3 regions of the Dactylosporangium sp. CA-233914 genome follow, and region 3 is predicted to be linked to each of the others. Evidence: riboswitches for the same ligand, from Rfam matches in the RefSeq annotation. Region 3 holds a riboswitch; each other region holds the start of a gene.
What was found. A riboswitch is a leader RNA that binds a small molecule or an ion and turns the genes downstream of it on or off. The one in region 3 is predicted to bind cyclic di-AMP.
Positions count from the first base shown of each region.

Region 1: another riboswitch for cyclic di-AMP. It lies ahead of ACQPY0_RS01345 (NlpC/P60 family protein); the one in region 3 lies ahead of ACQPY0_RS07095 (NlpC/P60 family protein).
Region 2: another riboswitch for cyclic di-AMP. It lies ahead of ACQPY0_RS57555 (coiled-coil domain-containing protein); the one in region 3 lies ahead of ACQPY0_RS07095 (NlpC/P60 family protein).

Region 1 covers NZ_CP192030.1:291,817-299,136, forward strand. The annotation lists gene ACQPY0_RS01325 (hypothetical protein) at 1-46, opposite strand, end outside; tRNA gene ACQPY0_RS01330 (tRNA-Gly) at 527-597, opposite strand; gene ACQPY0_RS01335 (pyridoxamine 5'-phosphate oxidase family protein) at 607-1,113, opposite strand; gene dcd (dCTP deaminase) at 1,784-2,362, shown strand; gene ACQPY0_RS01345 (NlpC/P60 family protein) at 2,398-3,393, opposite strand; cyclic di-AMP (ydaO/yuaA leader) riboswitch at 3,405-3,540, opposite strand; gene ACQPY0_RS01350 (LamG-like jellyroll fold domain-containing protein) at 3,643-4,500, opposite strand; partial or broken gene ACQPY0_RS01355 (PP2C family protein-serine/threonine phosphatase) at 4,693-5,493, opposite strand; partial or broken gene ACQPY0_RS01360 (serine/threonine-protein phosphatase) at 5,619-5,817, opposite strand; gene ACQPY0_RS01365 (septal ring lytic transglycosylase RlpA family protein) at 5,865-6,416, opposite strand; partial or broken gene ACQPY0_RS01370 (transposase) at 7,107-7,320, shown strand, end outside.
Region 2 covers NZ_CP192030.1:12,845,181-12,852,500, reverse strand. The annotation lists gene ACQPY0_RS57580 (hypothetical protein) at 19-159, opposite strand; gene ACQPY0_RS57575 (hypothetical protein) at 156-311, opposite strand; gene ACQPY0_RS57570 (hypothetical protein) at 448-723, opposite strand; gene ACQPY0_RS57565 (App1 family protein) at 845-1,993, shown strand; gene ACQPY0_RS57560 (exopolyphosphatase) at 2,111-3,073, opposite strand; gene ACQPY0_RS57555 (coiled-coil domain-containing protein) at 3,143-4,165, opposite strand; cyclic di-AMP (ydaO/yuaA leader) riboswitch at 4,175-4,327, opposite strand; gene ACQPY0_RS57550 (glycoside hydrolase family 19 protein) at 4,584-5,699, shown strand; gene ACQPY0_RS57545 (hypothetical protein) at 5,910-6,254, opposite strand; gene ACQPY0_RS57540 (hypothetical protein) at 6,483-6,725, shown strand; gene ACQPY0_RS57535 (BTAD domain-containing putative transcriptional regulator) at 6,748-7,320, opposite strand, start outside.
Region 3 covers NZ_CP192030.1:1,544,873-1,552,192, forward strand. The annotation lists gene ACQPY0_RS07085 (Rv0361 family membrane protein) at 1-269, opposite strand, end outside; gene ACQPY0_RS07090 (methyltransferase domain-containing protein) at 324-1,106, opposite strand; gene ACQPY0_RS07095 (NlpC/P60 family protein) at 1,171-2,079, opposite strand; cyclic di-AMP (ydaO/yuaA leader) riboswitch at 2,117-2,278, opposite strand; gene ACQPY0_RS07100 (DUF5753 domain-containing protein) at 2,518-3,336, opposite strand; gene ACQPY0_RS07105 (hypothetical protein) at 3,659-4,678, opposite strand; gene ACQPY0_RS07110 (hypothetical protein) at 5,524-6,159, opposite strand; gene ACQPY0_RS07115 (M50 family metallopeptidase) at 6,289-7,023, opposite strand; gene ACQPY0_RS07120 (N-acetyltransferase family protein) at 7,036-7,320, shown strand, end outside.

The DNA of each region.
Region 1 (7,320 bases), 1.3 Mb from region 3:
CCTCGCTGGCGACGCGGGTCAGGTCGTCGCGGGTGGTCTCGTCCACCCGGATCATTACGCTACCCATGCCTCAACGATACCGACCTGATGACAGTGCCGTCTACGGCTGCGTATACATGGTTGTCTTGCCACGGCTATGCGACTGCTGTCGCATTGCGACCCGTGGGCGTGCAGGCGTGGGCGTTGCTCCTGCTCGGCCAAGTGGGTGTACGACCGTCGCACCTAACTCGGGCCCATCCGGAGCAAACTTGCCGAGCGCGCCAGCACGACGAGCCCCAACCATCCCGCCTGGAATCCGGCGGTGCCACGCTCACCGCGCCTCTCCCGGCCAGACTTGCGGTAGCACTCGACGCAAGCTCGACGGGTGCACCTCCACCAGCCCGTAAGGGCAGGCCAAAGCCGCCCTACGGACCGAGGGACGCGGCTGGAGGGCGACCACCCACCGTGGGGTCTGGGGCTCGGGCCCCAGGAGAAATGGCGAGGTCCCCCGGTCCGCGCTTTCGCGGACGGAGAGACCCTAGGACCGAGCGGGTGAAGGGAATCGAACCCTCACTGTCAGCTTGGGAAGCTGATGTTCTGCCATTGAACTACACCCGCGAGCGACGCCTACTGTACCGAATCCGCGGCCGTCGCGCACGGACCATTCTGTCTTGCTCTTGGGATTTGGCTCTTGCGGGCCTTCCATACGGTGCGGGTTGACGTCGTTGGGGTCTCGTGGTGGACCAGCATTGCCACGTCAACGGTCAACTCGTAGAGCTTCCAGTCGATGCCGTCGGCGGCGCGGGTCAACGTCGCCAGGTGAGTGATCCGGGTCTCGTCGGTCACCGGGGTGGCGCGGCCCGAGAGGTATGCCTCGTCGTCGGAGTCTGTCGCGGGGAAGCTGTGCAGGGAGTATCGGCCGTCGCGGTCCAGGTCGTAGCGCTTTGGGGAGGCCAGGACGAAGCAGAACAGGCCCTCGTCCGTGATGACCGGGGACACCGGGTGGATGCGGGGGCCGCCGTCGGGGCGGACGGTCGCCAGGTAGCCCAGGCCTGGGCCGTACTGGCAGACGAGCGTGCGAATGGCCGACGCCAGGGAGGGCTCGGCCGTGGCGAAGTCAGCCCACGTTGCCATGTCTCCAAAGTACTCGAACACGTGTACTATCGTGGTGGGATTCCCCGAACGAGGCAACGAATGAGCACACTGAAGCGGCGGCCATATCCCAGCTGCCGGCGCTGGAGATCTTCGCGCCACTGGGCGTACACCTGCGGGGGGCTCTTTCGCACTTCAGCGCGGATTAGTTGGACATAGCGGCGAATGTCATGAAAAGGGCGCCTGGTGGCGGCGGCGGACGAAACGAACACTACGAGGACAGGGGCTGAGGCGGGAGTGGGCGTTACCGGGGTGAGGGACGAGGCGGCGTCTCGCGGGTGAGCGGGGCGCGGCCGATGGGGCCGTGAACGGAGAAGGTGGACGGTGCGGGGCGGGCCGGGCCGGCTGAGGGGGCATCGCGGGATAGCTGGGGCGCGGGGAACTACAGGAGCGGCTGGAGGGTGTGGACGTCGCGGGGGTGGTCGAGGCGCGGGAACCGTGGAAGGGGTTAGGCGGACCTGACAGCCGTCCCGTGGTGGCGCGTCGACGCCAGTGGTGGGACGCGGGTGTCGCGGGGAGCGGGCGACAGCAGATTCGGCCGAGCGCCGGGAACCGTGACAGCGGCGGGGGACGTTGGCGTCGCGCGGGTGGTTGGGGGTGTGGAGAGGGCACCGCGGGTCCGGGCCGGCACGGCGACCCGTAACCTCAGAGGGTGCTGCTCTCCGACCGTGACCTCAGTAAAGAGCTCGAAGGCGGCCAACTGCGCCTCGAACCGTTCGATCAAGCGCTGGTGCAGCCGTCCAGCATCGACGTGCGGCTCGACCGGTGGTTCCGGGTGTTCAACAACCACCTTTACACACACATCGACCCCGCCATTCAGCAGGACGATCTCACCTCGATGGTCGAGGTCGGCGACGGGGAGCCGTTCGTGCTGCACCCGGGCGAGTTCGTGCTCGCCTCCACGCTTGAGGTGATCACGCTCGGCGACCAGCTGGCGGGGCGGCTGGAGGGCAAGTCCAGCCTTGGGCGGCTCGGGCTGCTGACGCACTCGACCGCCGGCTTCATCGACCCCGGGTTCTCCGGGCACGTCACGCTGGAGCTGTCCAACGTCGCCAACCTGCCGATCCGCCTGTGGCCGGGCATGAAGATCGGGCAGCTGTGCATCTTCCGGCTCTCGTCGCCGTCCGAGCATCCGTACGGCTCGGCGGTCTACGGCTCGCGGTACCAGGGGCAGCGCGGCCCGACCCCGAGCCGTTCCTGGCAGAACTGGCGCACCTGGCCTACGCAGTAAAAGTTTGGGGCGGGCCCGAAGGCCCGCCCCAAAGTTCATGCCACCCGGCCGTATCCGGATATCGGTTCTTGGTCGATCTTCTTCATCTGGACGGGTGCGCTGGGATTCGGTGCGTGCACCATCCAGCCGCCGCCGACGTACAGCCCCACGTGGTGCAGGTCGCTGAAGAAGAAGACCAGGTCGCCGGCCTTGAGGTCGGCACGCGTGACGCGCTTGGTGTCCTGGTACTGCCAATTGGTGTAGTGGCGCAGCGTGTAGCCGACTTGCTTCCAGGCGTACAGCGTCAGGCCGGAGCAGTCGAACGTGTTCGGGCCCTCGGTGGCCCACACGTACTTCTTGCCGATCTGCTGGCAGGCGATCTGCGCGGCCTTGGCACCCGGGCCGCCGGTGTACTCGTACGGACAGGCCACCGGTTTGAGGCTGCCGGTGCCGTTACCGTTACCGTACGCGTCCAGCCGCATCGCCTGCAGGCTCTTGATGTCGGCGTTGATCTGCTGCTCCTGCTTCGCCAGCGCGGCCTCCTGCTCGGCCTGCTTGGCGACCAGCTCGTCGAGCGGGCCCTTCTGGGCGTCGTACTGCTGCTTGGCGACCAGCACGTCCTTGATCCGCGTCTGCTCGTCCTTGGCCACCATGTTGAGCAGCGTCATCTGGTCGATGAACGTGTCAGGCGAGCCGGTGGTGAGCATCGCGTCGAGCTTCGAGACGCGGCCGGTCTTGTACTGCATCACCGCGAACGCGGTCACCTTGTCGAAGGCGGCGTCGACCCGGGTGCGCAGCGGGGCGATCTGGTCCTCGAGCTGCTTCTGCTTGGTCTTGTTGGCGGCGAGCTCGAGCTTGAGCTGATTGTGCTGCTCGACGACGGGCTCGATCTGGTTCCACTTCTCGTCGATCTGCTTCTCGATCTCGCCGGGCGTGGGCTCGGCGTGCGCAAGCCCGGTGATGCCGACGGCGAGGGACAGACCGCCGAGGGTGGCGACGAGGAGCCGTACCAGACGGTTGGGCCGCCTCGTCCACCTCAGATGGGTCTCCACCGAGGAGTTACTCCTTCTTCCAGGCCGCCTACCGGGTTAGCTGACGGGTTCGGGCGGGAAGGTCGCCCTACCGCGTGTTACTGCGGATTCACCCCGGTGAAACACTTGGGTCCCCGGCTCGGAAATTCGACTCGGCGGTGCCGCCCGGCGCGACCGTCGTGGTCGCGGACATCCAGCCGACGGGAATTCACGTTAAGGGGGCCAGGTTCCCAGGTTCAAGTCAGTGCGCGATTCTTGTCCGATTTGTCGCTAAGGTCGCGCGAATCGAGTGACGAACACGTCGTCGATTATGCCCACGAACTGGTCGTTGTTCGCACTCGTTCCCTTACCGCCAATGCAGATCGGATCGTCGTTCGCTATCGACAGTGACGACGGAATCGCCGTCCGTCCCGCCTCGACCCCGTCCACGGCCACCGTGAGCAGTGCGTTACCGCGCGAACACGCGAGCCGGTGCCACCGCCCGTCGGCGACGCTACGGGACGCCATGGCCACGAAAATGGTGGCGGAAGAAGTGCCGACAATCACACAGCTGGGCTGTCCGGCCACCCCGTCGACCTGCAGCTTGAACTGACTGTCACCGACCGAGAACCCTTTCTGCACAACATTGGCGCCTTTGGAAGTCTCGTTCGGTTGAACCAGGACGCTGGCGCCGTACGTTATGGATCCACGTCCGGGATTGAGAAAGCCGGCCCGCCCGCTCTGCAGGATGGCCCGTGCGCAACTCTGTGCACCGTAATGCTCACATCGCGGCGGAAACCGCACCGCGAGTCCGCCGTCGTGCGGCACCGCGGAGAGCTCCCCGCCCTCGGCCCGCCGCGACCGCAGCCCGAGCCGCCCGCCGGCGTCCCCGATCGGCTCCGACAGCCCGTTGTCGAACGTGTACCGAACGGTGATGTCCCCATGTGGCTCAACCGAAGCCGCGGGCGACCCGCTGGGCGACGCCGGCGCGCCCGGGGCGTGGCCGATCGCGAGCGACGGCGTCGACCCGGTGACGGGCTCGGCCAGCTCCCGGGCGGGCGGGGCGCTCGCCCACCGAACGACGAACCCGGCAGCTACGACAAGGCCGGCCAGTCCGGCACACAGCAACAACCGCCGTCGATGGCGCATAACCGGACATGCTGCCCCGAAACCGCCCGGCCGCGCAGGAAATCGACAGGGCTGTCGCCCAAGAGCATGATGGCTCGGGTCCGCATCACCTGCGGACCGCTGCTCCCGCCAGAGACCGGTCGGCCCTGGGGGGCCTCCCTGCCAGGTCCGCGTGGCCAAGACCCGGACCGGAAGCGCAGGCGCCCGAAGGGCCTACGACGAGGCGACCCCGGCCCCGCCGATCTCCCAGCTGGGCACCTGGGCCTGCTGCTTCACGCCCTGGTACTCGACCAGGACCAGCGCGATGTCGTCGTCCAGCCGCCCCCGCACCCACTCGACCAGCGCGCTCTCCAGCGACTTCAGCCCGTCGGCGACCGTGCCGTGCCCGAGCAGCCGCTGCGCCCGCTCCGCGGTGGGGAAGAACTGCCCGTCCCGGCGCGCCTCGGCCAGCCCGTCGGTGAAGAACAGCAGCCGGTCCCCGGGCTCCAGCCGCTCCACCCGCGGCTTGACGACCGGCATGAACCCCAGCGGCGGCGCGTTGGACGGCGGGTCGAGCGAAATCACCCGGCCCCGGCGCAGCAGCAGCGGCGCCGGGTGCCCGCAGTTGACGATCGTCAGCGTCCCGCCCCGCTCCTCGATCAGCGCCGCGGTCACGAAGTCCTCGTCGCCGAGCGACCGGGCGACCGCCCGATCCAGGTCGGCCACGATCGCGCGCAGGTCGGCGCGCTCGAACGCCACATGGCGATACGAGCCCAGGACGATGCTGGCGAGCCGGACGGCCTCAAGGCCCTTGCCGCGCACGTCGCCGATGATCATCCGGACGCCGTACGGCGTGTCGAGCGCCTCGTAGAGGTCGCCCCCGATGTCGGCGGCGGCGCTGGCCGAGATGTACCGCGCGGCGACCGTCAGCGGCCCCACCTGCGGGCCCAGCGGGCGCAGGACGGCGCCCTGGGCGACGCTGGCGAGGTGGGACAGCTCCGCGTAGCGCGCGATCTGCCGCTGCCGGATCGCCCCGACGGCGGAGCCGATGCCGCTGGCCACGATCACGAAGCCGAGGTTGAGCATCAGCACGAGCGCGCGGTCGCGGCTGTGCATCAGCTCGATCGAGCAGAAGATGAAGGCGAGCAGCGTCGAGGCGCTGCCGACGGCGAGCACCTCGGGCCAGGACGCGAACGCGGCGGCCAGGAACGGCGCGGCCGCGAGCAGCCCGACGTAGTCGGCCTGGTAGCCGTCGGCGACCTCGGCGGCGAGCACGAGCGCGAGCAGCACGAAGGCCGCGCCGACACCGGCGCGGGCCTCGGGAAGCAGCTGACGTTTCATAGGTCCGGCCAACAGCATGCCACCAACCGACCGCCGGACCGCTCCATCAAACGGCCGGGTCTGCCTTACTTGAGTACCTCATACTTCGCGTTGATGACACCGGCGCTCACCGATGCGATCGTCACGAAGGCGCCCTTGGAAAGGTCGAGGCAGCGCCCCGCCACGAAGGGTCCGCGATCGTTGATCCGTACGTCGACGGACTTGCCATTGGCCAGGTTCGTGACCCGGACGATCGTGCCGAACTTCAGCGTCTTGTGAGCCGCGGTCAGCCCGTTGGGATCGAAGTTCTCGCCGTTGGCGGTCTTCTGCCCATCAGCGTAGTACGACACCTCGCAGGTGCCGCTGCTCGCCACCTCGGCCGCCCCCGTGGTGGTCGGCGCCTTCGTCGGCGACTTGCTCTTGGTGGGCGTCTTCGACGGCGTCGGCGAGGCCGTGACCTGCACAGACTCGAGCGCCTGGGCGGCGGACGGCTCGGCGGAGGGCGACGCGGTGGGAGAGGGACGCTCGCCGCGGTCCGCACGCTCCTGCGGGCTGCGGGGCGCGTCGGCGGCGACGGTCTTGGGATCGTCGGAGCCAAGGTTGACGGTCGCGATGGCACCGCCGATCAGAACGATCACGGCACCGACCCCAGCGATCAATGGGATGAGGTGACGGCGACCCACAACGGAATGTCGGCCGGACAACGTCTGCACCCTTCGTCGACAGCAAGTCCGTGACCGAACGTATCGGCCCCTCCCGGCCGCCAGTCAAACCGAAGGGCGGTTGATGTGGTGATTTGCCCGCATAGTTCCGACCGTTCGGCCGATGCAGCAAGAACCCGTTCGGCCGAACTCCAGAGGGTGCAGCGCGCCGGGCCGCAGCCGTTCCGATTACGGACTGCAGCGGACAAATCAGGCGGAAGCCGGCCCGGCGCGGACCGGAGGACATGGGTCGTCTGCCGGTGCCAACGAAACGGACGCGGGCCCGCGATGGGGTCGACCCGTCAACGGCGCGCAATCCAGCCGTGATGGGGTCGACCGGTCTACGGCGCGCAACCTGGCCGTGATGGGTTGCGCGGTCAGTGGCGCGTGACCTGGCCACAATGGGGGTTGAGCGGTCACCACGGACGCGGCGGACGTGGGGGACGAGAGCCGCGCGGACGCGGCGGGCGGATGCGACACGGACACGGCCGCCGCGGCCGAGCCGCGATGGGGCTGCGCCCTGTGAGGTGGTGTGCGATTCGCCCGGTCTGGGCGAGATGACCGGAATAGGAACAGCCACCGCTTGATCCTTCGAAGTGATCGAAGCTGCGAAGGAGAGACCAAGCGATGGCATCTGTGAGCGTGGATGGTGCCGCGTTCCTGCGCGAGCACATCGAGTCCGCGTCACCCGATCTGCTGCGCACGAGGGTGAAAACGTTCGCCGAGGCGCTCATGTCCGCTGAGGCCGACGCCCTGTGCGGTGCCGGCTACGGGGAGCGCAGCGACGAACGCACCAACCAGCGCAACGGCTACCGGCACCGGGACTGGGACCACCCGCGCG
Region 2 (7,320 bases), 1.8 Mb from region 3:
TGCCGCTCCTCGGTGCTTTCACAGCGCCCCGACGGCGTGGGCGTGGTCCCGCACGACGGCCTCGGCGGCCCGGCCCGGCTCGTCGGCGTCGGGGAGCCGGGCGGCGGCGATGTCGGGGTGCAGGCTCGCGCGGGCGATCCCCAGCAGTCGGCTGCTCACCTCGTCCACGGACTCGCCGTGGTAGTCGCGGGCGACCTCGTGTCGGCGGCGCGCTGCAGCGCCGAGGTCAGCTGGGCCTCCAGCGGCTCCTGCAGCCGCTGGACGGCGAGGTCGGCGCCGTCCGGATCGATGGTGACGTGCAGCTCCTGCATGGCCGTGGTACTTCCCGGCCGTGGCGACTTCTATGCCGCGACCTTCCGCCAGGCGACGCGGCCCGGTAGCTCCCGTTAGGCGGCGCGGCCTTTGCCGAGCAGCGCGCGGCCTTTGCCAGGCAGCGCGCGGCCTCTGTCAGGCGGCGATCGATCGGAGTGCGCGCAGCCGCTTGGCGTCGCCAGCCCGGTATGTCGCGCGGACCTGGGTCAGGGCCCACACCATGCGGGCGACCGCGGTCTCCGGGTGGTCGCCGAACTCGCTCGCGACCCGCGCCGCGCAGCCCTGGACGCCGATCCGCCGCAGCGTCGCGGCGACGGCCCCGCGGATCTCGCCGCGGGCAGGGCACTGCGAGGACTGCAGGTCCGAAGCGAACAGCGCCTCGGCCCGAACGGCCTCGAATGATGTAGCCATCTCGCACCTCCTGTGCGCTCGGATCGTGACTTCCGTCTCTACTGACATAAACGTTAGGAGGGGCCGTCGAGTTCAGGCTCCCGGTTTCATGCCACCGTCGTCTCTTCGTCACTTTGGGTTGATGACCGCGCTCGTCGCGGCGATTGATCACCCCGGGGTCGAGCTGGGTGCGGTGTTGGCGGGCTTATGGCAGATTGGGGCGGTGTCCCTGACCCCGCCCTCGCCCAGCAGCGCGCCGCTGCCGCTGCACCGGGCGGCGCGCATCGAGGACGCGTGGCACGCGATGCTCGAGCGGCGGCTGCGGCGGCGGGGCTGGAAGGTCGCGGTCACGGCGTACACCGGCTACGGCTCCTGCGCCACGCCCGAGCGCCCCGGCTGGGTCCGCGTGCTGGGCCGGGTCCTGCTGGCCCGCATCGACCCGAAGCCCGTGAAGCGGCTCAAGAAGCTGCGCGGCTGGCGCTCGTTCACCGCCGCGTCGGTCAGCAACGCCCTCGTGCGCATCGAGGCCGGCGGGCGGACCTGCGAGGTGCGCTGCGACCGCGGCGGCTTCGTCGACGTGGTCGTCGAGGCCGACCTGGCCCCGGGCTGGGCCACGGTCACGCTGCAGTGTGAGGACAGCGCGCCCGTCGAGGCGCCTATCCGGGTGATCGACCCGGCCGCCACCCGCCTCGGCATCATCTCCGATGTCGACGACACGGTCATGGTCACCACGCTGCCCCGGCCGCTGCTGGCCGCGTGGAACACGTTCGTCCTCGACGAGCACGCGCGGGCCTCGGTGCCGGGGATGGCGGTGCTGTACGAGCGGCTGGTCAACGCCAACCCGGGCGCCCCGGTCTTCTACCTGTCCACCGGCGCCTGGAACGTCGCCGCGACCCTGACCCGGTTCCTGTCCCGCCACCTGTACCCGGCCGGCCCGCTCCTGCTCACCGACTGGGGCCCGCAGCCGGACCGGTTCTTCCGCAGCGGCCTGGCCCACAAGCGTGCATCGCTGACCCGGCTCGCCGAGGAGTTCCCGGACATCCGCTGGCTGCTGGTCGGAGACGACGGGCAGCACGACCCCGAGATCTACGCCGAGTTCGCCGCCGAGCACCCCGACAGCATCGCCGCGGTGGCGATCCGGCACCTCTCCCCGACCCAGGCGGTGCTGGCCGGCGCCGTCCCGGGCGTGGCCGGCAGCCCCCGCCGCTTCCCGCCGAACGACCGCCGCTGGCTCTCCGCCCCCGACGGCGCCGGCCTGTGGCGCCTGCTGCGGGACACGGAAATCCTCTGAGTTATGCTCTGCATACGCTCGGACACTTTGATAGATCCAACTTTTCCGGGTGTGTTACCGTGTTGGAACAGCGGAGCGCCCACGGATCTCGCGGCATTTCTCGCAAAGGCGTCGGCTTCAATGGCGCCCGCCGGCCGTTGAGCTCATCGGCGCGCCCACCTTGTCGATCAGCTCGCGCAGGACGCGTTCGGACTGGTCGTGCGGAATCTGGCAGGTGCCGGCGGCGAGGTGCCCACCCCCGCCGTACTGCAGCATCACCGACCCGATGTCGGTCGGCGAGCTGCGGTCCAGAATCGACTTGCCGACCGCGAACACGGTGTTGAGCTTCTGCTTTCCCCAGATGACGTGGATCGATACGCGGGCCTCGGGGAACAGGGCGTACACCATGAAGCGGTTCCCCGCGTAGATCGTCTCCTCGTTGCGCAGGTCGACCACGACCACGTCGCCGTGCGTCGAGCAGACGCGGCGCAGCTGGTCGACGAAGAGGTCCTGCTGCTCGCGGAACAGCTCGGCCCGCTCGGCGACGTCGGGCAGGGCCAGGATCGCATCGACGTCCTGGTGGTCGATGCACGCGTCGATCAGCTGCATCATGAGCTGGTAGTTGGAGATCCGGAACTGCCGGAAGCGCCCCAGCCCGGTGCGGCTGTCCATGAGGAAGTTCAGCAGCGACCAGCCCGTCGGCTGCAGGATCTCCGTGATGTCGTACTGCGCCGAGTCCGCCCGGTCCACCGCCTCCATGAGCTCGTCGGAGACGTCCGGGAAGCGCTCGGCCCCGCCGAAGTGCTCGTAGATGACGCGGGCCGCGGACGGGGCCTTGGCGTCGATCACGTGGTTCGTGGCCTGGCCGTGTTGGAGGTTGGCCGCGCGGATGGTCTCGGAGTGGTGGTGGTCGAAGACCAGGTGGGCGCCGGGGGTGTACGGCAGGTTGGTGAGGATGTCCGTCGGGCCGACCTCGACCAGGCCGTCCTGGACGTCCTTGGGGTGCACGAACGTGATGTCGCCGATGAGGTCGAGGTGACGCAGGAGCACCGCGCAGACCAGTCCGTCGAAGTCGCTGCGGGTCACGAGACGGTACTTCACTGCAGATCCCCTCGCAGAAACGGCCGGTCGACGGTTCCCCTATCGACCGGCCGCCCGCAGACGTGAGGATTACAGGATCGAGAGGTGCACGTGGTTCGTGTGGTCGCTGGAGGGATCGCCGGCGACGCCGCTGTAGTGGTGCCAGCCGACGGCGGGCGTCCAGATCTGCTTGAACCAGATCACGTACATCACGCCGAGCTGGTTGGCGTTCTTCACGAAGTACGCCGCCAGGGTGCTGCCGTAGACGAAGTCGTCACCGGACGCGACCCCGCCGAATCCGGATTTCGTCTGTACCGAGAAGTCGCACGCGCGCCCCTTCGGGTGCTCGTACGGCCCGCTCGGGCGGAAGCATGACACGAACCGCTTGAAGCCGCTCTTCTGCGCCTCCTGCATGGCGTGCAGCATGCGCGGGGTGATGCAGCCGGTTGTGGTGGGGTCGTTGACGTTGCACGATTCCTTGGGCAGCCCCCCGCTGGCGGTGCGGGGCACTGCGGTGGCCGTTGGCAGGTTGGCGGTGACGAAGCCCTTGCTCGGCCCGCCGGCCAGCGCGAGCGCCTTCTCCGCGTCCTTCTTCTTCTGCTCCATGGTCTGAACCTGCTGCTGCTGCGAGGCGATCTCGTCGTCGAGCGCCTTCTTCTGCGCGGCCTGGTCCTCCTTGAGCTTCTTGAGCTCGTGGAGCAGGTTGTCGTTGTGGTGGGCGATCTGGTTGATGGAGCCGGCCCGCTCGGCGAAGCTGTCCGGGCTGCCCGAGTCCATCAGCGCGGCGAACGTGGTGAGGGGCCCGGTGCGATACGCCGCGACGGCGATCGCCGCCACCTGCTCCTGCACCGTGGCCAGGCGCGCCTCGGTGGCCTGCAGCTGCGCGGTGAGCTCGCCCTGATGCTTGACCGAGGCGTCGAACTTCTCCTTCGCCTCGGACCAGGCCCGCGTGCTGTCCTCCAGCACCGAGCCCAGGGTCGGATTCGCGCTGGAGCCCTCGTCGCCGGTGTCGCCACCGGGCTCGGCCGCGGCGGGCGCGGCGGCGAGCCCCCCGAGCACGATTGCCGCCAGCAGCACGACGAGTGCGCGCCGGTAGGGATGTCGTGATGACATCTGGTTCGTTGTTCCTTCCGTCGGCCGCCGACCGAGTTAGCTGACGGGTTCGGGACGGAACGACCCCTACCACCCCTCCGATTGGGAGGAAGGGCGGATTCACCCCAACGTAACGGTGGGTCCCCGGCTCGCCACGGTGCGGCGATTGGGCGGCAGCCACGCCCGGCACCGGGGGCGGTGCCCTCGTGGACGTGACCGTGGGTCACTGTACCCAGGGCGCAGAAATCGCGCACCGCGCCGTTTGTCCGAAGATCCTGGTATCGGCCGAAAGTGACCCATATCATATCGGAGGTTTGGGATCGATGAAGCCTCAACGGTACCGTAAATATTCTTCATAAAATGATGATGTTCGCTCCCCAGGGCGTCTCCGACTGGTCCTATGAGCTGGTCAGATGATGGACCGAAGGAGTGATCAAGGGTGTCGAGAGTGCGCCTGCTGGCGATGCTCGCCGCGGTGACCGTCGTGGGCGGGGTGGTCGCGGTCTTCAACATGCTGCCCGCGTCCGCCGCCTCGTGCGCCGCCGCGTGGCAGGCCTCAGCGGTCTACACCGGCGGTATGACGGCCTCGCACAATGGCCGTAACTACCAGGCCAAGTGGTGGACACAGAACGAGGCCCCGCCCGGAACCAGCGGCGTGTGGCAGGATCAGGGCTCGTGCGGTGGCGGCAGCACCCCGCAGCCGCCGACCCAGACCGGCACCACGGGCGCGTGCAGCTTCCCGGCGTGGGTGCAGGGCCGCAACTACGTGACTGGCGACATCGTCAAGTTCACCGACGGAAAGTTCTACATCGCCGAGCACGAGAATCCTGGGTACAGCCCGGTGATCAGCACCTGGTACTGGGACCCGTACACCTGCTCCGGCTCCGGTGGCGGTGGCGGTGGCGGCACGACCACCCCGCCTCCCTCGAACGGCAGCTTCGTCGTCAGCGAGGCTCAGTTCAACCAGATGTTCCCGAGCCGGAATTCCTTCTACTCGTACTCGGGCCTGGTCGCCGCGCTCTCGGCGTACCCGGGCTTCGCGAAGACCGGCTCGGACGCGGCCCGCAAGCAGGAGGCGGCCGCCTTCCTGGCCAACGTCAACCACGAGACCGGCGGCTTGATCTACATCGTGGAGCAGAACACCGCGAACTACCCCCACTACTGTGACACCAGCCAGTCCTACGGCTGCCCGGCCGGCCAGGCGGCGTACTACGGCCGCGGCCCGATCCAGCTGAGCTGGAACTTCAACTACAAGGCGGCCGGTGACGCCCTGGGCATCGACCTGCTGCGCAACCCGAACCTGGTCCAGACCGACTCGGCCGTGGCCTGGAAGACCGCCCTGTGGTACTGGAACACCCAGAGCGGCCCCGGCACCATGACCCCGCACAACGCCATGGTCAACGGCGCCGGCTTCGGCGAGACGATCCGCAGCATCAACGGCAGCCTGGAGTGCGGCGGCCGCAACCCGGCCCAGGTCCAGAGCCGTGTGGCCGCGTACCAGCGCTTCGTCGGCATCCTCGGCGTGGGCGTCGGCGCCGGCTCCCTGTCCTGCTGACTTTCTCCCTCCTTGGCGGCGGCCCTCCCGGGGTGTGGGGGCCGCCGCCAGGCGTTTCCGACGCCGAACGGAAACACGCGCGCCATGCCCGGGTAGGCCGGCCCGAGCGCAAGCCACGCTGCCCGGCCACCCGCTTGCGACCGAGGTACGCCGGCGCGTCTTCGGCGCGGACCGCCAGGGCGTCGCCGCCCTGGCGGTTGCCGTGACACTTCAGTTGGTGTAGCCCCAGAGTTGGTAAGCGTAGAGATGAGACCCGAAGGGTCCATTGATGGTGACCGGCTCGCAGTAGTAGCTCCGCCACCAGCCCGAGTTCACGTTCTTGATCCCCTCAATCTGGCAGGTCAGGATGCCGCCGTAGACACCGCCTTTGATGGTCGCCGCCGCGGCCGGCGTGGCGGTCACGGCCAGCAGGGCACCCGTGAGCGCGGTCGCCGCCACCGCCGCGCGGATGACGCTTCGCTTGCGTGCCGTCCCGGGCGCGGACTTCGCTGCCGCGCGACCGTCCGGCCCAGCGGCGGACGTGGTCACGGCGGTACGTCGGAGCTTTCTGCGCATCAGGCCTCTCCCCGTGCCGAAATGGTTGCGGAAACCTCGCCACGACACACTCGGTTGGCGAAATCCCCCGTCGGAACGCCACCCATGTATGCCGATGTTTCCTGGTCGCGAGGACGTTAGCCGGGGTCGATGAGGCAGTCCTGAAGAAAGCCTGAAGGATCTAGGGGATCCACCGGCAGCGGACGCGGCTATACCCTACGAGTCGGATCAGGCATGGGGGGAGACAGCATGGCAAACGACGACGATCGAAGAAGGCTGCGGCGGTGGGGCCGCATCATCGCCATTGGGGTCGCCACAGCGGCGGCCGCGGTGCTGCCGGCGTTGCTCGCCCCGGCGGCGACGGCCAGCCGGTTCGACCCGGCGACGTTCGGCCCCGCCAGCCACGGCTCCGCGCAAACCACATCGCAAAGCCCCTCGCTCGAGGTGCCCAACTCCGTGGATCCCAATCAGTGGTGGGGCCACGACAACTGACACGACAACGGACAGGGCCGGCTCAGGCGATCGCGCGGGCGAACTCGGCGGCGGAGCGCAGGTCGAGCCACCGCCCCTCGGCGTCGGCCGCGCGCAGGCCGGCCGGGCCGAGTCGTTCGCGGCAGGCGCGGTCGAGCTTGTCGCGCACGGCGACGTCACGCTCGACCGCGACCAGGCCCGCCTCGGCGCGTACCGTCGCGGCGGCCGCCAGCAGTGCGGCTGTGCGGCCGTGGGCCCCGCGCAGGGCCTGCACGCCGGCCGCGATGTCCAGGTCGTGGGCCGCGCTCCAGGGGTGGCCGACGGCGAGATGCCGGTCGAACGACTCGCGCATCAGGGCGGACGCGTCGGCCGGACGGCCTGCCCGTTGCCGGGCCCACGCCAGCAGGCTCGCCGCCCGCGCGCCGGAGAGTTCGGCGCCGGGTCCGGAGAGTACCGGCAACGCCTTGCTCAACAAGACGTCCGCGGTCTGCGCGTCGCCGTCGAGCAGCGTCGCCTCGGCCACCACCAGCTGAGCCTCGGCCCGCGCGACCGCGTCGTCGGCGTCGACGAACAGCGTGATCGCCTGCGACGCGTGCCCGATCGTCTCCGGCAGCCG
Region 3 (7,320 bases):
CAGTCCAGGTCGTGCGAGACCGGCTGGTTCTTCTGGACGTACGCCTCGAAGGTCTCCGGCCCGTAGCTCTTCTGCGTGCTGGCGCACAGCAGCTTGTACGCGGCCTGGTTGTTGCCACCCTCGAGCGCGCTCAGGAAGTCCCCGGTCGCGGCCTTCGGCGCCTTGGTGGAGGAGTTGAGGACCAGGAAAAACGCGGCCGAGCCGCCGCCGCAGCAGATCACGACGGCGCCGATCACGCTGAAAATGACGATCTTCAGGGTTTTACTCACGCGCGCCAGCCTAGGAACGCGCGGCGACGCGCGATGTAAACCACCCGACGCGGGTCATGACCTGTGTGCGACGACGAACAGGCGCGGGAACGGCATGATCGTGCCGAACGGCTCGTTCGGGTACCGCCGGCGCAGGTGCTCCTTCACCTCCGTGGTGAACGCTTCGAGGTCGTCGCCGGACAGCGCGTCGAGGTACGGGCGCAGGCCGGTGCCCTTGAACCATTCGAACACCGGATCGTCGCCGGGTAGCACGTGGTAGTAGGTCGTCTCCCACGCGTCGACGGCCAGGCCGGCGGCCGACAGCAGGCGGACGTACTCCTCCGGGCTCAGCACCGGCGAGGCGGCCCGTGGCCCGGTGGAGCCCAGCGCGCCGGACAACAGCGGGGCCCAGCGCGGCCCGGTCGCGACCTCGTCCAGGCCCGGGTCGAACTTCGCGGTCGGCACCTGGAAGGCGAGCGTGCCGCCGTCGTCGAGGGCAGCGGCCCACAGCGGCAGCAGCCGCTCGTGCTCGCCGACCCACTGCAGCGAGGCGTTGGCCACAATCACGTCGAGGGAGCCGCGCTGGGGGCTCCACTGCCCGGCGTCGGCGAGCTGGAAGCGCAGCTGCGGCGTCGCGAAGGCGTTCGCGGCCTCGATCATCGCGGGCGAGGAGTCCAGGCCCAGGATCGCCGCGTCCGGCCAGCGCTCGGCGAGCGTGGCGGTCATCGCGCCCGGGCCGCATCCGAGATCGACGACGGCCACCGCCGCGGTGGTGGGGACGCGGGCGACGAGCTCGCGGAACGGCCGGGCGCGTTCGTCGGCGAAGCGGTTGTACTGCTGCGGATCCCAGGAGGCCATGGCCCCAATGATGAAGGGCCGCGGACCGTTGCGGTCCGCGGCCCTTCATATCGTCGTCAGGGGCCTAGATCTTTACGCGGCCGTATCCGTAGACGCTGCCGCTGATATTGGCCACCCTCACCACGTCGCCCGTGTGCGGGGCGTGGATCATCCGGCCGGGCGACACGTAGATGCCGACGTGGCCGAGGCTGTTCATGAAGACGAGGTCGCCGGGTCGGGCCTCCGACGCGGAAATGTGCTGGACGACCTTCCACTGGTCCGCGGCGACGTGCGGCAGATTCGCACCCACCTGCTTCCAGGCCATCATCGTCAGCCCCGAGCAGTCCCAGGAGTCCGGGCCGGCCGAGCCCCAGTGGTAGGGCTCGCCCTGCTGCGCGTAGGCGAAGTTGATGACCTTCTGGCGCGTGGCGTCGTCGACCTGCGGCGCGTTGACGCTGTTGTAGCTCACCTTTTTGGCGCCCGCGGCGGTCGCCTTCCGCTGCAGGTCCTGGAGCTTCTTGAGGTCGCCCTCGATCTTCTTGCGCTGGTTCTCGAGATCGGCCTTCTGGGTGTTCTGCGCCGCGATCGTCTCGTCCATCTTGGACTTGGCGGCCTTGTAGTCGTCGATGCTCTTCTGCTGTTGATGGGTGATCTGCTGCAGCATCGACAGCTGGTCCATGAGCGAGCCCGACGACGTCGCGTTGAGGACCATGTTGAGGTTGCGCAGGTTGCCGTTGGTCTTGAACGCGGCGATCGCGATCTGCTCGACGCCGGCATTGGCGTTGGTCACGCTGTCCTCGAGCGCCTTCGCCCGGGTTTGGGAGTCGGTCAGGTCGGAGTTGATCTTGTTCCAGGCCTCGACCGTGTGCTCGAGTTCGTCGTTCGACTTGTCGAGCTGGGCCTGGATCTCGGCCAGCGTCGGGTCGGCGTGTGCGACCGTGGCGGGTGCGAGCACGGTGAGTGAGATGAACCCGATCACAAGGGTCCGCAGCACCGACCGGCGGGCACGATGTCCAGTGGACAAGGAAAGACCCTTCATGCACCGACCGCCTACCGGGTTAGCTGACGGGTTCGGGCGAGAAGAGATAGCGCCCTACCGCAGCGTTGCGGATTCACCCCAGATGAATGGGTCCCCGGTTCGATGGGCGCGCCCGGGGAGGGTGCGCTCGAACTCGATTCGGCGGCGCTTGCCCGGTGTCATCCGGGGTGGATGACGAACTGCCGAGCAGGCCAGCGCCTAACTTAACGTGAGCATCCGCCAGGCGAAAGGCGTGCGTCCCGATCGATATCTATTACCCTAAAAGTCCGGATTACCGCCGGTTGGCCCCCCGTTTCAGGCCGTGACATTGGTACCGAACGGTTACGGACGCGAAGCCCGGCGACGAGAAGCTGTGACCCCGCCGGGGCCCCTCGCCGAGGGGCCCCTCCCGGGCTACTTCAGCTCGCCGGCCACCTGCCGCATGAGGTCGAGCGTGGCCTCCTGCGACAGGGCCCGCTCGGTGAGGCGGTCGAGCGCACCGCGGTACATCGCGATGAGCTCCGGCTCCTCCCACAGCAGGTGCTGGCGGTAGAGCACACCGTCGTCGGCGCCGAAGTCCAGCAGCGCGAAGTCGCCCTCCCACCCCGGGTGGTAGCCGGCGTTGAGGGGCACGACGCGGACGTCGGCGTACGGCCGCTGCGCCATCTCGATCGTGTGCTCCAGCTGGTCGACCAGCAGCGCCTCGTCGCCCGGGACCGGATTGCGGCGCAGCACCGACTCGTCGAGCAGCGCCTGCAGGCGCGGCGGCTCCTCGCGGCCGAAGAGCTCCTCCTGCCGGCGGGCGTGGAACTCCACGCGCCGCTCCGACTCGGTCTCGGACGTCGCGTGGGCGTACCGCCGGGTCTGCAGCAGCGCCGGAAACATGATCGGCGCCCACTCGCCGACGCGGGCCGCCTCCGCCTCGAAGCCGACGTACGTGACCAGCTGTGCCGGCAGCGTGGGGCGGTACTCGTCCCACCACATCCGCCGCTTCGCCGCCCGGGCCAGCTCGAGCAGCTCGTCGACCGTCCGCGGGTCGTGGACCCGGTAGTAGGCCAGCAGGCTGCGCAGGTCGCTCACGGAGATGGCGACCGTGCCGTTCTCGATGCGGATGAGCTTGGACAGCGACCACTCCATCTCGGCGGCCACCAGATCCTGGGTCAGCTCCCGCTCGCGCCGCAGCCGTCGTAGCTCGGCTCGGAGGCGGCGCTTGCCCACGATAGGCCCGCTCATGGCCATCACCCCAATCGCGTACACATGGCATCGCCCCAGTCGAGGGCTCCTGGTGTCTACCCGGATTGCGGCAGATGCACCTATCTGGAGGCGTGTGCTGCGAGAAAGATTTTGGCCATGGCGCTGGCGAGGTCGCCCGGGCCGGTGGAGGCGACGGCCTGGCCGCCGTCTCGCGCAGGACGGTCATGCCGGCGTCGCCACCGTGGCCGATCGCGAGAAACGCCGACGCCATCTGCCGCATCGCCTCACGCCGCGACACGCTGGAGCGGTCGTGCACCTGGTCGTTCATCGCGGCGGACGCGGCCACGAGCAGCGGCGCGTGCTATGCCAGCCGCCGGTGCTGCGCCCACGTCGACGCCCACTCGGCCACGTTGTCGGGCAGGTCGATCGACGCCTGGTACTTCGCGGTCAGCCCGTCGCCGCTGGGCGCCGCGTCGCCGCCGACCGGCCGCAGCCCCCGGCTGGTCAGACCCGGCGCGAACTCCTTGGCGTGCATCCGGTCGGCCAGCCGGGTGGCCAGCGCCTTGAGTTCGCCGTCGGCGGCCGCCTTCGGGGTGAGCAGGAGCGGGAAGTCGGCCTCGAGGATGGCGTCGGTTGGGTACAGGGCGGCCAGCGCGACCGGGTGGCGGCTCTGCTGGTACTTCCAGAAGTCCTGCTCGGTGAGCGTGAACAGCCCGACGTCGCGCAGCGCCCGGCCCGCGTCGCTCTGCTGCCCCATCCGCTCCAGCAGCTTCGCCGGCTCCGCCTCGGCATCGGCCAGCCGGGCCCGCACCGACAGCGCCCGCGTCTGCGCGATGCCGGGGTCGGTCGTCGTGCGGGCCATCGCGCTCTGGACCTCCATCGCGGCGAGCAGCCCGGCGGTGTCGCGCAGCGGGCTGCCCATGCTGAGCTTCGGCACCTGCCCGTTGTTCAGCCCGGCGGCGATCGCGGCCCAGGCCGGCGGGTGCTCGGGCCACCCGAGCGTCTGGGCGAACGCCTTCGGCGCGGCGATCACGACGGGCGTGCGGGCCAGCGGCACCGGGTCGGGCGCGTAGTCGAACTTGGCCAGGCGCGCCCAGGCGGCCGTGGCCGGGATCCAGGCCTCGCCGCCGGCGTAGGTGTCCTGGGCGGTGACCGCGATGAGCCGGCAGCCGCCGGGCGGGTTGGCGCCGATGTCGGCGGCGGCCTGCTCGACCACCGGGGCGAGTTCGGGGGTGACGGACACGCGCAGCACCTCGCGCCCGCCGCAGGTGGCCCCGGCGCCGCCGCCGGCGCTCTCGTCCTGGCTCGTGCCGCCACTGCGGGAGGCGAGGTTGAGCCCCACGGCGACGCCCGCCCCGACCGCGAGCGCGACGATGCTCACGCCGGCCGCGATCCAGAGCTTCGTGCCTGACCCGGCCCTGTGCTCGCGCGGCGGCGCCGGGGGAGCCGGTGCGGGCGCTGGCCGCCACGCCCGGCGGGCCGAGGCGGCCGTATGCGCCGGCGGAGGCGGGGGGACGTCCTCCGCCGGCGCATACGGCTCTTCCTCCCTGTACTCCGCGGAGTACTCGTCGTCGTCGGCCGGTGCCCAGGGGGAGGAGCGTCCGGCCCACGCCGACGGTTGTGCGGTGTCCGTGGGGGCGCCCGCCGGAGCCGGCGCCGGTGGGGGAGTGCTCATGGCCTGAGGGGCCCACGGGGAGGGCGGTCGGGGCGCCTCACGCGGGGGCGGGACGTAGATCCCGTCGGGCGTGTGGTCGTCGTCGCGACGCCGATGATGCCGGCCCTCCGACATGGCACCTCTTCTGCTCTTCGTGTTCTTCGCTGTTCTCGCAGGTCGCTGCGCTGCGCGATGCGGTCAACCTAGCACCGGCCGGCGTCGATGTGTGACGGGATGATCACCGAAAGATCATGACCGGGCCTTGCGGTATCTGAAGACTGTTGCAAATGCCGCACTTCGCCGCGCTCGGGTGCGGACAATTCCGGCCGAACTCGCAGGCATGCCGGGCCAGGCTCGCCGCTCTCAGCGTGCCCTTGGCTTGGCCGCCGGCGCCGGTCTGCTCGCGGTCACTCATGGCCCCAATGCGGAAGCGGACGCGACAACCGGGGGGCTGGCGAATCGCGCCCGCTTCCGCACTTCGGGGGGCGAGTAAAGCTCTGGTTGGTGTTACGGCCCGGCCGCGCACCCCGTCCGCACCTCGTGGCCTTCCCGGGAGTCCCTTTCGCCGGGGTTCAGGCCGCCCACATGGCCGAGAACGCCGCCGCCTCCCCGGCCAGCCACCGCTCGACCTCATCGCCCTTCACCGAGGGGTTCTGCCGCAGCACTTCTCCCCGCCGCACGTCCACCAGCACCGCCGTGGCGTTGGGCAGCACCAGATCCATGTGCCGCCCCATGAGGTGCAGCGTCGCCACGGCCGCCTCGTCCTGCGGCGGCTCCTCGTCGAAGTGCAGCCGCACGGCCTCCCCGCGGCCGTCCGGATAGCGCAGCCCGAAGTGTGGATTGATCTTCACCGGTAGCGTCCCGATCATGCACAGCGCGTCGCGCACCGGCGTGACCTCGACCGGCGTCGGCAGGGACTCGAGGTAGCGCAGGGCGCCCGGCACGACCGCCTCGTAGAGCGGCTTCCAGCGGGCGTTGACCTGGTCGACGACGGCGTTGAGGTAGGTGCCGCCGGTCCGGAACTGGATGTCCGCCTTCAGGGCCTTGACGAGCTTCCCGTGCGGGTTGAAGCCGTGCCCCGACTCGCGCTGCCGGCGTAGCCCGCCGACGAAGCTCGCCTTGCGCGGGCCGGTGCGCCCGACGTAGCGGGTGAAGCTCAGCAGGGTCGCGTAGGGGACGGAGCCGGTGGTGGTTACGGGCGCTGTCACTGGCGCTCTCCTCCCAGGTCAAGAGCGTCTTTCGTACATACATTCTAATGGACGGACGCAAGGATTCCCACCCGGATTCGACGCTGGGTGAACAGAAGTTCGGCGCGCCGTAGTGGTCCTGGAAGAAGGTCAGCCGACGAGGTCGCCGATCGGGCCCAGCATCAGCCGGACGCCGAAGGCGAGGCAGCCGATCACGACGATGACGAAGAACCCGACGTACACGATCGCGGGGACGCGGGTCAGCCGGGCGATCTGGTCGGCGTCGGAGTTGGGCGCCTGCCGGCGGAAGCGGGACTGCTGCAGCTCGAAGACCGCGCGCACCCCGCCCAGCAGCATGAACCACGCGAAGGCGTACGCGAACGCGCTCTGGATCTTCGGGTCGGTGAACCAGGACACCGCGAAGATGATCGCCCCGGCGACGACCACGGAGATGACCCCGTAGAAGTTGCGGATCATGATCAGCATGAGCACCAGCAGTACGAGCAGAAGCCAGAGCAGGATCGTGATCCGTCCGGCCCCCAGGATCGCCGCGCCGGCGAGGCCGAGCAGGGACGGTGTGATGTAGCCCGCCAGGCCGGTGATGACCATGCCGGGGCCGTTGGGGCGGCCCTTGGACAGGGTCAGGCCCGAGGTGTCCGAGTGCAGGCGGATGCCGGAGAGCCGTCGTCCGCTCAGCACCGCGGCCAGCGCGTGGCCGCCCTCGTGCGCGATCGTCACGAAGTTGCGCATGACCTTCCACGCCGGCCGCAGCAGCACGGCCAGGATCGCGGCGACCGCGGTGGCGATGACCACCTCGCGGGGCGGGGCGGGCTGGCGGGTCCAGGCGTCGTGCAACACGTCGAACACGACTGCAGAGCCTGCCATCTTGCGTGTTGAATGAACAGCGTGGAGATCAGGCGCTTTGCGGACACCGACTGGCCGGGCGTGTGGGACGTGTGGCACGAGGCCGTCTCGGCGGGGGAGAGCTACGACAACGCGCCCGACTCGACGGAGGCCGACGCGCGCGGGCACTGGCTGCTCCCGGCGCCGTGGGAGCAGTGGGTCGCGGTCGAGGGCGGCGAGGTGCTCGGGACGTACAAGGTCGGGCCGAACAAGGGCCGGCTCGGCGCGCACGTGTCGAACGCGAGCTTCATGGTCTCGTCCCGGGCCCGAGGCCGGGGC